4 regions of the Comamonas sp. Z1 genome follow, and region 1 is predicted to be linked to each of the others. Evidence: predicted binding sites of a transcription regulator. Region 1 holds the regulator's gene; each other region holds the start of a gene.
The links. The regulator LexA, encoded in region 1, represses DNA repair genes until DNA is damaged. The targets are predictions, from matches to a motif close to ACTGTATNNNNATACAGT.
Positions count from the first base shown of each region.

Region 1 (3,760 bases):
TCTGGTCAACGAACTGCAAAGCCGCATCTGCATCGCTGTTGGCACTTCGCTCGAACTCTGTGCTGTTGTAAGTCAGCAGTGCGTCTGCGCCGTAGATGATGGCGCGGTAATCGGGCATGACATAAAGGCCGGTCACCTTGGCGCCTTGTTCACGCGCAAGCAGAACGCCAGCACGCACGGCAGCCTCTGACAGTTTGGTGCCATCGGTGGGAATGAGCAGGTGCTTGAACATGTTCAGCCTCCTGATGCCGGAAGATGTGCCTGAAAATCAATTTATTCCAATATTTCGAGCTGCGCAATGCCTAGTTCTTGAATGCAGCAGAGTTGTAGACAGGAGGTAAGACTCTGTAACGGGGTCGATCGCGTCGAGTTGTCTCATTCCTCGGGCGAAGGGGGAACGCGATTGAGGATTTCGCCAGTGGCCTCTATCTCGAACTGCTGTGGATTGAGCCAGTTGACCTCCTGATGATCGGCAGTTTCAAAGTAAATGGCAGACGGTCGTATGGAGACGCCATGCGGCATGTCGACCTCATCAAAACTCTGATAGACCAGAATCAGGCGCAGGTCTCCATTGGCGTCTTTGGCCTGTATGTGCTGCAAGAGCTTGCGGTAGGCACTCATAAGACGCCCTCATTGACATGTGTATATGAATGTTTCCACTGTCGAAGAGGTGCTGCAATACCCTGATCCGGGTATCCGTTCTGACGCATATTCGCGCCTGACAAGGAGTTTAGAAGGCTGCGAGGCTTGTGCGAAATGCGTTCCGGCGGACAGGCACAGGCAGAACATCAGCAAATAATTTACATAGCGATCCAGATCGTTCGGCGCCAATACGGAGGGCCTGCTCTGGCGACATCGAGTTTTTGCCTATGCACTGCTGGCAGAGTTGTCTGGCGCCATATCTGCCGGCCGATGGGCCAAGAGCGTTGAGGTGGCTTCCTGTTGGATGCAATGGAAGCTTTGTTGCATCGCCTGCAGGCCTATCGCGGGTCGGGCTCGGAGCTGCACGAGTGCAGGCAGTCAAACCTCACTGAGCTTTCAGACTTGCGGGGCTGCTTGCTCATGGAGTGCCATACGCTCCAGCGCGGCACAGACATCGGCCATGCGTCCGCAGATCAGCAGGCATTCGGGCTGACTGCGCGGCTCACGCTGCACGATCTTGAGAAGTCGTGGAGAAGCTGCTTGCCTAGACTCGTCGGTTATTGGCGATTGCAGCTCTGGTGTCGCTGCAAAGGCCTGAGGACAAAGCGTATTGCTGCCTAGACGACTGCGGCCGCGGTTGGCGCGCATGACAGGAATGCTGATCTGCTTCGCCTTTGGGCGATTGGTAGTGAAGGATACAGGTTCTGCAGCGGCTTCGCTTGCATCATCAGAGCAGAAGTTCGGGTTGAGCGACAGCGTGGCAGGCTGCCCTTTAAGGGTCAGGCGTGTCAAAGCCTGCAGTGATGTGGCGAATCCCATTTGGCAACTCCTCTTGATGACCTTGCGGCATGGATAAGGGCAGGATTGCGTTCTTCAGGCAAAGCTCCGCCCAGGGCGAAGCTCAACGGCTTCGCGCCTACCACCTGGGCTTGAGAGGGAAAGAGGCCCGGTGCCTCCGCTGCATAGGCGGAGGGACGCCGTCTGCCCGTTACATGAACATGCTGTTGCGGATAAGGCCTACGGCCAGGCCTTCGATGGCGAATGGCTCTTCAGGATCGACGTGAATGATCTTGTAGTCGGGGTTCTCGGGCAGCAGCTCGATGCCCTGAGGCGTGCGCTTGAAGCGTTTGACGGTCACGTCGTCACCGAGGCGGGCCACCACAATCTGGCCGTTGCGCGCTTCATGCGTAGCCTGTACCGCCAACAGGTCGCCGTCCATGATGCCCGCGTCACGCATGGACATTCCGCGGACCTTGAGCAGGTAATCGGGCTTGGCGGCAAACAGGCTGGGCTCGACCGAATAGCTCTGATCGATATGTTCCTGGGCCAGAATAGGCGAGCCGGCAGCGACGCGGCCGACCAGTGGAAGCACCAGCGGAGCTAGTGCCGTGAGCGGCAGCGCAAAGCTGGCACCGCGTGCCGCATTGATGGTGCGCACGGTATCGGCGCGCAGGCGAATGCCGCGCGATGTGCCGCTGACCAGATCTATGACGCCCTTGCGGGCCAGTGCCTGCAAATGCTCTTCTGCAGCATTGGCCGACTTGAAGCCAAAGGTGCTGGCAATCTCGGCCCGGGTAGGGGGCGCACCCGTGCGAGCGATGCTGGACTGGATGAGGTCCAGAATCTGCTGCTGGCGGGGAGTGAGCTTGGGGTGGTCCATGGGCATTCCTTGATCGATCGATGATGAATACTGTGTGTTCATCCAGTACCTGTATTTTTAATCAGTTTGAAGAGGACTGCAAGTGGAACCTGACAAAAATATCGTCATCCTGGGCACGGGCGGCACGATTGCCGGTGTCGCCGAGCAGGCGGGCACCAGTGTGGGCTACCGTGCGGCCCAACTGGGCGTGGCTCAGCTGCTGCAGGCCGTGCCGGACCTGGAGCGCGTTGCTTCTGCATCGCTGCAGGTGGAGCAGCTGGCGCAGCTGGACAGCAAGGATATGGATCACGCGACCTGGCATGCACTCGCGCTGCGATGTGCCGAGCTGCTCGCTCGTGATGACGTGAGCGGCATCGTGATCACCCATGGCACCGACACGCTGGAGGAAACCGCCTGGTTTCTGCAATGTGTTCTGCACCCGGCAAAGCCCGTGGTGCTGACCTGCGCCATGCGCCCGGCCACAGCCATTTCGGCTGACGGCCCCGGCAATCTGCGCGATGCCGTGGCCTGTGCGGCCGACATGCAGGCTGCTGGCCGCGGTGTGCTTGCCGTGGTGGCGGGCCGGGTGTTCAGTGCACGCCAGGTGCGCAAGGTGCATCCTTATCGTGTGGATGCCTTCGATGGCAGTGGTGCCGGCCCGCAGGGCTGGGTGGAAGAGGGGCGGCTGCGCTGGGCAACAGGCGGGCTGCCGGTCGTTGCGGCCAGCTCCACTGCAATCGCTTTACCGCCCGCAGATCACTGGCCCCTGGTGGAGCTGCTGCACAGTCATGCGGGCTGCAACAGTGCCGTAGCTCTGGCGGTGATGCAGGCCTGGTATGCGGCAGGCGTGCGTGCCGTGGTGGTGGTGGGCACGGGCAATGGCACACTCCATCAGGCATTGGGGTCAGCCCTGGACTGGGCGCAGGCGCAGGGCATGGCTTTGCGCATCACGACCCGGTGCGAGGAGGGGCAGGTGGTGCAGGCCGAGGGAGCGGGGGATGGCCGTGTGAGCAGCCTGCCGGCGGCCAAGGCCAGAATCAGCCTGATGCTGGAGCTGATGGGCTGGCCTCACGCATTGGATTGATGCTCTTGTTATGAGAGCTGCTAGCCCTCATTGATAAAGAGTATTTATGGTGTTTTGCTCTGAAATCCAATGAATGTAGCCGCGGGAAGCTATGAATATTGATGGCTCCAGCGCCATCCCTGGTACAGCTTTTCCGCACCGGACTGATGTCGGCCGGAAGGCCGGGAGCGCGAGCTTCAAAAACAAAAAAGGCCGGTGAAGACTCCGGCCTTTTTTGCCCAGAGATGCCTGGCCGCGAAAGTCGGCAAGGCTCCATGAGCGAGTGATCAGGGCGATCAGGAAGCCAGAGCGGCCAGAGCGCGTTCGGTGATTTCTTCCACGCTGCCTGTGCCGCTGATGGCGCGGTACTTGGGGGCCGCTGCTGCATCGGCCTTGGCCCAGTTGCTGTAGTAGTC
Region 1 is NZ_VOQT01000003.1:227,597-231,356, reverse strand. Features, by position in the region: gene FSY45_RS07745 (universal stress protein) at 1-232, opposite strand, end outside; gene FSY45_RS07740 (hypothetical protein) at 376-621, opposite strand; gene FSY45_RS07735 (hypothetical protein) at 1,039-1,461, opposite strand; gene lexA (transcriptional repressor LexA) at 1,631-2,302, opposite strand; gene FSY45_RS07725 (asparaginase) at 2,385-3,365, shown strand; gene adk (adenylate kinase) at 3,641-3,760, opposite strand, start outside.

Region 2 (3,760 bases), on a different contig from region 1:
GATGGCCGCCTTGCGCCAGGCCCGCCAGCGGGGTGCCCATGTGGTGGGGCTGTGCTACGGCGCGTATGTCCTCGCCTATGCGGGCTTGCTGGATGGCAAACGCGCATCCACACACTGGATGGCGGAGCAGGATTTCAAGCTGCGCTTTCCGCAAGTGCAACTGGACATGAATGCGCTGTATGTCGATGACGATGGCCTGATCACATCGGCGGGAACAGGGGCGGGCCTGGACTGCTGCCTCTACATCGTGCGCAAGTTCTACGGCCAGAAAACGGCCAACAAAGTCGCCCGGATGATGGTGGTGCCGCCTCACCGCGAAGGAGGACAGGCTCAGTTCATTGAACAGCCGCTTGCCCCTTCCACGCAAGATGCCAGGATCAATCAGTTGCTGGACCATTTGCGCCAGCACCTGAACCAGGTCCACTCGGTCGATGCGCTGGCCCAACGCGCCGCCATGAGCCGGCGCACGTTCACGCGCCACTTCAGCAAGGCGACCGGCATGTCGTTGGGAGACTGGCTCATCAACGAACGCCTGCAGCGGACCCGAGAGCTGCTGGAAAGCACCACCTTGCCGGTGGAAGCCATCTCTGACCTGGTCGGATTTCAGAACCCGACCTCGCTGCGTCAGCACTTCAAGCGCAGAAACCAGGTCAGTCCCAGTGAATGGCGAAGAACCTTTGGGCGCGCGTGAGCTTTGTCTGCTCCGGGTCGATTTGCGACATTGAGCCCCTTTAGCTTTGACCTGTTAGATAAGTTCTGCGTGGTGAAGGTGGCGGGATTGAATGCAAATCGTTGATGAGTTTGGGATGGAAATCGGTGGAGGGCTTGTTGTGCGAACGCCTAGTGGGTTTGCTCCAAAATACTCATCCGGGTGCCCACTTGGCTTCCGGGCAATGGTCGCCACTGCCAATGAAACGCAACAGCCCTACTCGGTTAATCGCAACACCAGTCAACGACTTCCTTCTCAAAGGAAACGCAACAGTAGCCTGGTGCACTTAGATCGACGCTATAGATTTCCTGAGTCGGCCCCAGGCCGGCAGCCAGCGACATCATGCGGTCGCTCATTTCGCCATACAGTTCAAAGTTTGGAGAGAGGCAGACGAGCCCCTTATGCTCGACCAGATCGCGCAGTTGAAAAAACGGCTGTCCCATCTTCACACCCAAAGCTTTTGCCTCGTCGGAGCGTGAGATGGCACAGCCGTCGTTATTGCTCAGGACGACAACGGGAATGCCCTGCAATGAGGGTCTGAACGCCCGCTCGCAGGTAACGTAGAAGTTGCTGCCATCAATGAGCGCGAACATACATGCTCATGCAAAGCGCTTGATGCAAGACTTGACCACACCCCAGATTTCCAGCTCTTGATTTTCTTTGGGGACGATATCGGGATAGGTGGGGTTGCCGGCTCGGAGCCTGAAATTGCCGCCGGCGTTGTACAAGACCTTGACGGTGAAGTCATTGTCAAGAACGGCCACGACGATGCTGCCGTGACGAGCCCGCAGTGCCCGGTCCACCACGATGAGGTCGCCGTCATCGATGCCGTACTCGCGCATAGACGGCCCGGCCACGCGCAACAGGAATGTGGCTTGCGGGTGCTCAACCAGCAACTCGGCGATGTCCAGCCGTTTGCCAGAGAAGTCCTCGGCCGGAGAGGGGAAGCCTGCGTGCACGCTGCAATCTGCCAGAGGCAAAGCAACTGGGGAGGCAGTGAGTTGGACGGGCATGCCGCTCAGTAGTCGATGGCTGTACGTGCATACAGCATAACGATTGATAGAGATCAGGCACTAAGAATCCACTTTGATATCGATTGCTTTCCACTTGTGGAGTGAGTGACTGGGCGCGTTCGTGCGTTGACATGAGCGTCTTGAGGGAGCAACGTGGATTGATCGCTGCCGGCCAAACAAGGTGCTCAATCGCGCATCGATCTCTACAGAGCCAAGCAGCATAGTGAGTAATAAAAAAAGTGGCCTCGAGGGCCACTTTTTTGATGTCGCGAATTCATTAGATTTCAAACAGCGATCGATCCTTGTCCTTGATCCACGTTGGAGGCTTACCGCGGCCAGTCCAAGTTTGGCCTGTGCTGGGGTCACGATACTTTGGCGCAACCGAAGATCCAGCGTTTGCGCGCTTTTGCTTCCCTGAAGAAAAGATGTCGCTTTCGGTAAGCCCAAACGCCTCAATGAGCTTTCGGATTTCCTGCACTGCCACAGCGAGCTCTGCTTTTCTAGCAGCTGCAATCTGTTGCTCAAGGGCTGCACGTTGTGCCAGTAATTGTTGATACGAGCTGTTGGAGTTCGTCATGTTGCTTTCGACACTTGGTCATTGATGGTGATACGCAGGTGCATGATTCTGAGGCAGATGCGGCATCTTTTGAACCTTCGATTACCCGAAATAGCTATTACTTACTAGTCACGGACGATGGTCTCAAACTTCCAGGCAGGGTGGAAGCGGTCCCGTTATATAGGTTCCACCTTTGTCGTGCCGGAAAACCAAGGTAGCAGTTGCCGCTGACAATGTAAAGCCACTCTGTAGCTTCTACAGCCAAAATTAGAAGCAGGCACAGCTAGAAATCACTGACGGAACAGAAGCATCGACATTGATTTCGACTGAATCACACCGAGTTTGGCGGAGGCTAGTTGGTTGAAGTGCAGGCGTCAGCCCGCACAGGTTTGGCAAATTGCCGCGAGTAGCTTACCTCGGCTTCTGCTGGCGGTGTATGCCCTATGGGCTCCAGTAGGCGCTGGTGGTTAAACCAATGGACCCATTGCAAGGTCGCCAGCTCCAGGGATTCCCTTGTTCTCCAAGGCCCCGCTTGTGGATGAGCTCCGTTTTGTACAGGCCATTGATGGTCTCCGCCACGGCGTTATCCTAGGAATCCCCTGCACTCCCAACTGAGGGCATCAGACCTGTCTCGGCCAAACGTTCGGTATAGCGCTCGGATACGTATTGGCTGTCTCTGTCGGAGCGGTGTACCAAACCCGCCTCCAAGCTTGGCTGCCTTGCGTACAGGGCTTGGTCTGGCGCATACACCACAAATTCGGTGCAAATGTGGCTGCTGACTCGCCAGCCCACAATGCGGCAGGCATAGACATCAATCACAAACGTCACAAACTTCTGCCCTTGCCACGTCGATAAATAGGTGAAGTTAGCGACCTAAAGCTGGCCTGGGCGCTGTGCTGGGTACTGTCGATTGACGAGGTCTAATGTGTATGGTCTTGCAGCATCTGGGTGTGTCGTAGGCACTTTCTTGCGACGTCTTGCACCTTCAAGTCCCAGTTTGTGCATCAGGCGTTGCACCGTGCAGCGGGCAATTGGCAAACCCTCTCGGTGCATTTGCTTCCAAACTTTGACTGCCCCGTGAACCTGCCAGTTGGCTTGCCACACACGTTGAATATGGCCGCAACGTTCTGCGTCTGATTGGCTCCGGCTGCAGCGCAGCCACGGGCAGTTTCTTTGCTGAACCATGCTTCTATAGCCTGAAGAGGCAATTTGCAGCAGCTTGCAAATTGCCTCGGTCCCATAGACATTGCAGTACTTGTCTACGAAGTCAATCAGCTCTTTATTCTTCGAGCTAGCTCCGCCTGCGCAGAAAGCGTTCGCAGGCTTCAGGATGTCGTTGGCCCTGCCCAATTCTTTGTTTTCCCGCTCAAGCGGTTTGAGTCGTTCACGCTCATCCGTGGTGAGTCCTGGTCACAGGCCCATGTCGACTTCATTGCGTTGAATCCACCCGTGCAGGGTGCTGACAGAACAACCAATTTTAGG
Region 2 is NZ_VOQT01000020.1:42,905-46,664, forward strand. Features, by position in the region: gene FSY45_RS23515 (GlxA family transcriptional regulator) at 1-691, shown strand, start outside; partial or broken gene FSY45_RS23520 (DNA polymerase V subunit UmuC) at 985-1,302, opposite strand; gene FSY45_RS23525 (LexA family transcriptional regulator) at 1,309-1,722, opposite strand; gene FSY45_RS23530 (H-NS histone family protein) at 2,000-2,299, opposite strand; partial or broken gene FSY45_RS23535 (IS3 family transposase) at 2,631-3,760, opposite strand, start outside; AL1L pseudoknot at 3,479-3,595, opposite strand.
Region 2: a site for LexA is predicted at 1,741-1,758, ahead of FSY45_RS23525 (LexA family transcriptional regulator). Genes of this name have one in related genera too.

Region 3 (3,760 bases), 230 kb from region 1:
AACCAATCCTGAAAAAGACCATTCATTTGAGTTGTGCCCAAGCTTTTCTAACCTTCCCTTCCTTATATCTTCTGAGTCTGGTAGGTCCAGAACTGTTGCGGTTAAGCTTTGAATGCAGCGAGATTTTCCAACCCCATTTCTTCCTATTAGGACGTGAACATTCGATGGAGGGATGGACTCTGGTACTACCTTGAATTTTATGACTGGTTGGGATTCTTCGCTCTGTCCGGGTAAATGGAAATTAAATTGATACTTTGTTAATATGGCATTGCCATTTGCAAGTCTGTTAAATCTATTTTTGATATTCTCTTCTGTTACGTACCTCAATAGTGAGGTCTCCATTACCGGCTCTTTTTTGTATTTTTCAAAAATTTTCAGATTGAATGCGCAATCCTGTAATGCCATTAGTACTGTTTTTTTTGTTTTTACGGGAAGCAAATTTAGAGTTGCGTAATAGTCATCCCCTTGACCTACGGAAAAAAAATTGTCGTCGAGAGTCGCGAATTCTTCAGGTAAGTCGGGCGACCTTTTCGCTGGATCCTTACCCGGTTTGTCGGCACCAATAAGATCCTTTTGGCCTATTTTTAATTCCCCAGGGATGTGGCACTTGCCATTTTCATCAAAAATATAGAGCTCATATCTTGTATCAAATTCAAACCAGTCATCCCATGGGTTTCGAACCAAGTAGGAGAAAGAAAATGCTTTTTTTGGTAATTGTGAAGAAGAGATTATTTTAAATAGCATTTGATGCTCTATATGAATGGTGGTGATTAAATATTATTTAAATAAATAATGCTGAATATTTTGTAGTATCACGTTTTAGCATCGCAACCGATACTGCTCATCTCTCGCGACCTTGCGCTCTCTACGCACCCAGTCCAAGTCGTAATACTGACTACCTGTCCGCCCCATGCTATCCAGCGCTTTGACGCGTTCTTCCAGTGCATCACAGACCTGTTTTTTGCCGGGTTCGGCAGGCTGGGCAGGGCGGGTCTGATAGACAACCGCAGGGGCTGCGGTATTGCGCTGGGTTTTGCGCCATTGGGCTTCGGCTTGGGCTACTTTTTGATCCCAGGGCAGGCCGGAGGGCACGGTTTCCGTGCGTTCGAGAAAAGCGTTGTGCTGGCCGCATTGCGCGCTGCTCCAGAAAAGCCCGCCGCCATGGCCTTTGCACAGATAAACGGTGCTGCCCGAGTGGCCGCTGTGCAGGGTGGTGGTTTTGTCTTCCACCACTTTGCCGCCTTTGCATGCTTCTTGAGAATAGGAATTGCCGCAGCGATAAATAGGCTGCGCTATGGCTTGATTCATAGCGGTGGCTGGCAGCAAAAATGCTGCGGCAGTCAAGGCAGGCAGAAAATGCATGCGGAGCATTATCTGTAAAAATTAGTTACTGGCGCATTAACCCCGGCCCGCAGTGCGATGTTGGGTCACTGTAATAAATCAAAGAAAAAGGCAATGTAGAGAACTACATTGCCTTTCTTCGTTAGCAGGTGCTTTTTTTGGGGCGCTAATCAGATTTCAGCGGCAGCCTGTGTTGTGCTGGCGCGCGCATGTATTCACCTTGCAAAGCGCTTGATGCAGCTGGTGACGACACCCCAGATTTCCAGCGTCTGTCCTTCTGGCGGCACGATGTCGGGGTAGGTGGGGGCGCCTGCCCTGAGCTTGCAAGTGTCGCCATCGCTGTCCAGCGCTCTGATGACGAGCTCGCGCTCGACAACTGCCACGACGATGCTCCCATCACGAGCGCGCAACTCCCTGTCCACCACGACGATATCGCCGTCATCGATGCCGTGTTCCTGCATGGACGGGCCGGCCACGCGCAGCAGGAACGTGGCCTTGGGGTGCGTGACCAGCAGGTCAGTAATATCCAGTCGCTTGCCAGCGAAGTCATTGGCGGGCGAGCCTGCACGTGCGCTGCGATCAGCCAGCGGCAAAGTAACCGGGGACGCGATCAGTTGGACGGGCATACCGCTCATAAGACGATGACTGTGCATATGTACAGTGTAGCGGTTGATGCGACTCCGGTGTCATGAATCCACGTTGATGTCGCATGCTTTCCACTCGATCTTGCACCCGGTTCTGTGCGGAGCCGGGGGGCCATGTTGAGTTGCATATGCTGTGCCGAAAGCTGGCCGGCCCGCAGTGGTGACTGTGGCGGGCGGCCATTAGCGGGCATTAGCGGGCTGGAAAATGACTAGCCGCATGCATTGCAGATGCATAACGGCATTACCGGAATTACTGTGCTACGCAGCGGCTAGAGCAGCCAAGTGAATATCCGCAGCCCCTGCAGTGCTGGCTGCATTCACATGGTCAAAATAATCGTACCAGCCGCTGGCTTTGATGCCCGCCAGCAGAGCGTCACGAGCGTTTTGATCAGGAAAGCGCCAAATACCAAGGAATGTATGCGCGGTTCCTTGGTCAATGTTGGAGTCCGTTTCTGCCAGAGAGAGAACTTCGACACCGAGGCTGGAGAGTTGATTCAATGCGAGTCCGATGCCGCCAAGAAAGTGTTGCCTTTGTTCGGCAGGCAGCGCGAGCCAAGCCGAATTGGGGGTGTAGAGCTCTACAAGGTAATGAGACATGGTTCCACTTTCACTTGAGATTGCGCAGTGCGCGTTGACATATACGTTGTGTGGCGGCGGCTTGGGTGCTTTGAAGCCATTGGGCACAGATGTCACGCACCCAGTTTGGCTGGTCCTTGGCGGCATCATTGAGCCAATTGGCGACCGAGTCCTGCACATAGACCGAAGGGTCGCTCTTCAGAGCTGAGAGCAAAGGCAGTGCCTGCTCGGGCGAGCGTTTGAGCTGCGAGATATGCGTGCTCCACACACCGCGGGGACGCAAGACCTCGCACGCGAATCGTCGGACACGCTCGGAAGGATCTTGTGTCCATGGCATCAGCTGAGCGATAGCCGCAGCCAGGTCTTGCACCAGGTGCAGCCGCATCGCCATCCAAGCCCATTCGCGCACACCAAAATGGGCATCGTCTGCCAGCGGGTGCATTGCGGCCAGCCGTGCACCGAGATCCAGGTTAGGCTGAGCACCGATCATGAAACACGCCCAGCCTCGTGCCATATCGGCGCGGTGCGTTTGGCATTGTGCGATGCCCTCAGTACCCAAGACCTCCAGCAAGACTGCGCCGATACGGGCCATGCGTTTGAGCACACCCAGTTGGCAGGCTTCATCGATCGTGCTCAGTGCTTGAGCCGTAAGTGCCGGAAAGAGTGTTCGTGCCAGTACGGCCTGGTCGACTGCCAGGCACTCAGCCAGCGTCGCACATTGCAACTCCCCGCGCGATAGCGCATGAAGAACGTCCCGAGGAATGTCAGCGGTGCGCGTCGCACCCTTGCGGACTTGATCACTCATGATTCAACGTCCGATTCAGGGCCTCGTACTTTCTCCAGCAACGCTGCCAACTGCTTTCGCTCATCTACAGACAGGTTGCCAAACAAGCCTGCAATCCACCGACCATGCTGGTCGATAACGGTACCGGCTAGTTGTTTTCCTTTTGAGGTCAGCCGAATGCAAAGAGCACGGCGGTCTTCGGCGTTGGCGTGACGTTCAATCAGACCTTCGCGCTCCAGTCCGTCTAAGAGGCCGGTCACCGTGGCGCGTGTCACGCCAGCCTGTTCGGCCAGCGCGTTGGGTGCGAGTCCGTCAGGCGCCACATCGAGAAGGAACAACAGCACAAAGCGCCCCTCAGACAAACCATGAGGGGCCAGCAAGGCAGCGCAGTCGCGGTCGATGTTTGCAGCCATCG
Region 3 is NZ_VOQT01000003.1:1,384-5,143, reverse strand. Features, by position in the region: gene FSY45_RS06615 (AAA family ATPase) at 1-744, opposite strand, end outside; gene FSY45_RS06610 (hypothetical protein) at 820-1,344, opposite strand; gene FSY45_RS06605 (LexA family transcriptional regulator) at 1,557-1,967, opposite strand; gene FSY45_RS06600 (DUF6616 family protein) at 2,244-2,582, opposite strand; gene FSY45_RS06595 (DNA alkylation repair protein) at 2,593-3,366, opposite strand; gene FSY45_RS06590 (MarR family winged helix-turn-helix transcriptional regulator) at 3,363-3,760, opposite strand, start outside.
Region 3: a site for LexA is predicted at 1,986-2,003, ahead of FSY45_RS06605 (LexA family transcriptional regulator). Genes of this name have one in related genera too.

Region 4 (3,760 bases), on a different contig from region 1:
AAAGGCCACGGTGGCCACCGAGCGCAGACCGTAGATGCCCGACAGCAGATAGCGCTTGGGCAGCTTCTGGCCCAGATTGCCGGCCAGATAGGTGCCGAAGATATTGAACAGGCCGACCAGTGCCAGCGAATAGCTGGCCACATGGGGCGCCATGCCGAAGTCCTTCAGATAGCTGGGCATGTGCACCCCGATGAACATGACCTGGAAGCCGCAGACAAAGTAGCCCGCCATCAGCAGCAGAAAGCTGGGGTAGGTCCAGGCTTCCCTGAGCGCTTGGCCCACGGTCTGCTCGCGCTTGATGGGCGTGCTGCCGCCAAAGCCCGGCTCGCGCAGGCCGAAGGCCAGGGCGGCGATCAGCAGCGCGAACAGCGCCAGTATCAGCAAGGCATTGGACCAGCCGAACTGCGCGATCAGCTTGCCCTCCACGGGCACCATGAAGAATTGGCCGAACGAGCCTGCCGCCGCGGCCACGCCCATGGCCCAGCTGCGCCGCGCCACCGGAATCTGGCGGCCCAGCACGCCGTAGATCACGGCATAGGTGGTGCCGGCCTGGGCCGCGCCGATCAGCACGCCGGCGGTCAGCAGGAACATCGTGGAACTGGGAGACAGCGCCATGCCGGCCAGGCCCAGCGCATAGAGGACGGAGCCGCCGATCAGCACCTTGAAGGCGCCGATGCGGTCGGCCAGCATGCCGACGAAGATGCCCAAGATGCCCCAGGACAGGTTCTGCACGGCAATGGCCAGGGAGAAGTTCTCGCGCGTCCAGCCCATCTCCTGGGTAATGGGTTGCAGCCACAGGCCGAAGCCGTGGCGTATGCCCATGGAGAGCGTGACGATGGCGCCACCGCACAGAAGAATCTGCGCCATGGACATGGGGGCTTGAGTTGTCTTTGTAGTCATGCCGTGTGTGCGAAAAAAGGCTTGGGGTGCGGTCAACTTGCCACTTTAACGAAACAAGCTGTTTTGCGCCTGCACAGGCCGTCACATGCGTGGCAGGCTGCCCTGCCAGAATGCGTGACCGGCAAGCTGCGGCGCGGGAGCCGCAGCCGGGCAGAAAAAAATAAAAAGTGAGCGCTTTGCGCAATCTGCGTAATGGATATCGATTTGAAACTATCCATAACGCATGAATGGCAAGCGGTAAATGCTATTGTTTTCAGAGTGTCCGCAGCGATGAAGACCCGGTAAAAACACGTTGCCAAGACAGATGTTCGGGCTTTGTGCAAGAGTATTGGGAGTAAACAACTGTGAATTTATCCAGCTCTCACTCGGAGAGGCTACTACAATCCGCCCCCATGGCAGTCAAACCGTCCAACGAATATTCCGAAGGCTCGATCCGCGTTCTCAAGGGTCTGGAGCCTGTCAAACAGCGTCCTGGCATGTATACGCGCACCGACAACCCCCTGCACATCCTGCAGGAGGTGATCGACAACGCGGCCGACGAGGCGCTTGCCGGCTACGGCAAGAAAATCAAATTCACCATGCATGCCGACGGCTCCTACAGCGTGGAGGACGACGGGCGCGGCATTCCCTTCGGTCTGCACCCCGAGGAAAAGGCGCCCGTGGTGGAGCTGGTCTTCACGCGCTTGCACGCGGGCGGCAAGTTCGACAAGGGCAATGGCGGCGCCTACAGCTTCTCGGGCGGTCTGCACGGCGTGGGCGTCTCGGTGACGAATGCGCTGGCCACACGTCTGGAGGTGCAGGTGCACCGCGACGGCCAGGTGGCCACGCTGGTGTTCTCGGGCGGCGATGTGATCGAGCCGCTCAAGGTGCGCCCTCTGCAGGCCGGCGAGCGCAAGCAGGGCACGACGGTACGTGCCTGGCCCGATGCCAAATACTTCGAATCCTCGGCCCTGCCCATGGGCGAGCTGGTGCATCTGCTGCGCAGCAAGGCCGTGCTCATGCCCGGCGTGGCCGTTTCGCTGATCAATGAAAAGTCGCGTGACACCCAGAGCTGGCAGTTCAAGGGCGGTCTGCGCGACTATCTGGCGCAGAGCCTGCATGGCGAGCCCGTCATCCCCCTGTTCGAGGGCGAGGGCTTTGCCGACAAGAACAACGACAGCTTTGCCGAAGGCGAGGGCGCGGCCTGGTGCGTGGCCTTCACCGAAGACGGTGCGCCGCTGCGCGAAAGCTATGTCAACCTGATTCCGACCACGGCGGGCGGCACGCATGACAGCGGCCTGCGCGACGGCCTGTTCCAGGCCGTCAAGGCCTTCATCGACATGCACTCGCTGCTGCCCAAGGGCGTCAAGCTCATGCCTGACGACGTGTTTGCGCGCGCCAGCTATGTGCTCAATGCCAAGGTGCTGGACCCGCAGTTCCAGGGCCAGATCAAGGAGCGCCTGAATTCGCGCGATGCCGTGCGTCTGGTCTCGGGCTTTGTGCGCCCGGCGCTGGAGCTGTGGCTCAACGAGCATGTGGACTGGGGCAAGAAGCTGGCCGAGATCGCCATCAAGGCCGCCCAGACCCGCCAGAAGGCCGGCCAGAAGGTGGAAAAGCGCAAGGGCAGCGGCGTGGCCGTGCTGCCCGGCAAGCTGACCGATTGCGAGAGCAAGGACATCGCCGTCAACGAGGTGTTTCTGGTCGAGGGCGACTCTGCCGGCGGCAGCGCCAAGATGGGCCGCGACAAGGAAACCCAGGCGATCCTTCCGCTGCGCGGCAAGGTGCTCAACACCTGGGAGGTGGACCGCGACCGGCTGTTCGCCAACAACGAAATCCACGATATCTCGGTGGCGATCGGCGTGGACCCGCATGGCCCCAACGACGAGCCCGATCTGTCCGGTCTGCGCTACGGCAAGATCTGCATTCTCTCGGATGCGGACGTGGACGGCTCGCACATCCAGGTGCTGCTGCTGACGCTGTTTTTCAAGCATTTCCCCAAGCTCATCGAAGCCGGCCACATCCATGTGGCGCTGCCGCCGCTGTTCCGGGTGGACGTGCCGGCGCGCGGCAAAAAGCCCGCCATCAAGGTCTATGCGCTCGATGCGGGCGAGCTCGATGCCATCATCGAAAAATGCGCCAAGGACGGCGTGCCGCGCGAGAAATGCCAGGTCAGCCGTTTCAAGGGCCTGGGCGAGATGAATGCCGAACAGCTGTGGGAAACCACGCTGAACCCCGATACGCGTCGTCTGCTGCCGGTGCAGTTCATGAATCTGGACTTTGCACAGTCGGAGGCCGTGGTCACCAAGCTCATGGGCAAGGGCGAAGCCGCCGCCCGCCGCGAGCTGATGGAGCTGCATGGCGATGCCGTGGAGGTCGATATCTAGGCGGGCGTTGCCAACGTCTGCACTAGCGCTCACCAGCGGTCGATGGAGCCAGCCATGCACAAGCCCATGTTCGATGCCTCACCCAGCCAGCCGCCTGCGCGCGGCGGGTTCGCGTCTGTGCGTTTGCGACGTGCGGTGGCGGCTGCCCTGCTGGCGGGCTTGGGCTGGCTGGCCCTGGCGCCGGCGGCGCATGCCGATCTCTGGGCCTATGTCGACGAATTTGGGGTCACGCACTTTGCGGCCGAGGCGCTGGACGAACGCTACAAGCTGTTCTTCAAGGGCGAGCTCTACGACAGCAGCCAGCCGGGTCTACAGCTCAAGCCGGATTCGGCGGCCGAGGGGCTCAGCGCCCGCACGCGCATGCAGAGCTTTTTCGAGGTCTCGCCGCGCTACAAGAGCGTGAGGCCGCATCTGCAGAAAGCGGCCGAGAGAACCGGCGTGGACTACGACCTGATCAAGGCCGTGATCGCCGTGGAGTCCGGCTTTGATGCCCAGGC
Region 4 is NZ_VOQT01000004.1:393,024-396,783, forward strand. Features, by position in the region: gene FSY45_RS10725 (MFS transporter) at 1-873, opposite strand, end outside; gene FSY45_RS10730 (DNA topoisomerase IV subunit B) at 1,293-3,263, shown strand; gene FSY45_RS10735 (lytic transglycosylase domain-containing protein) at 3,318-3,760, shown strand, end outside.
Region 4: a site for LexA is predicted at 1,242-1,259, ahead of FSY45_RS10730 (DNA topoisomerase IV subunit B). Genes of this name have one in related genera too.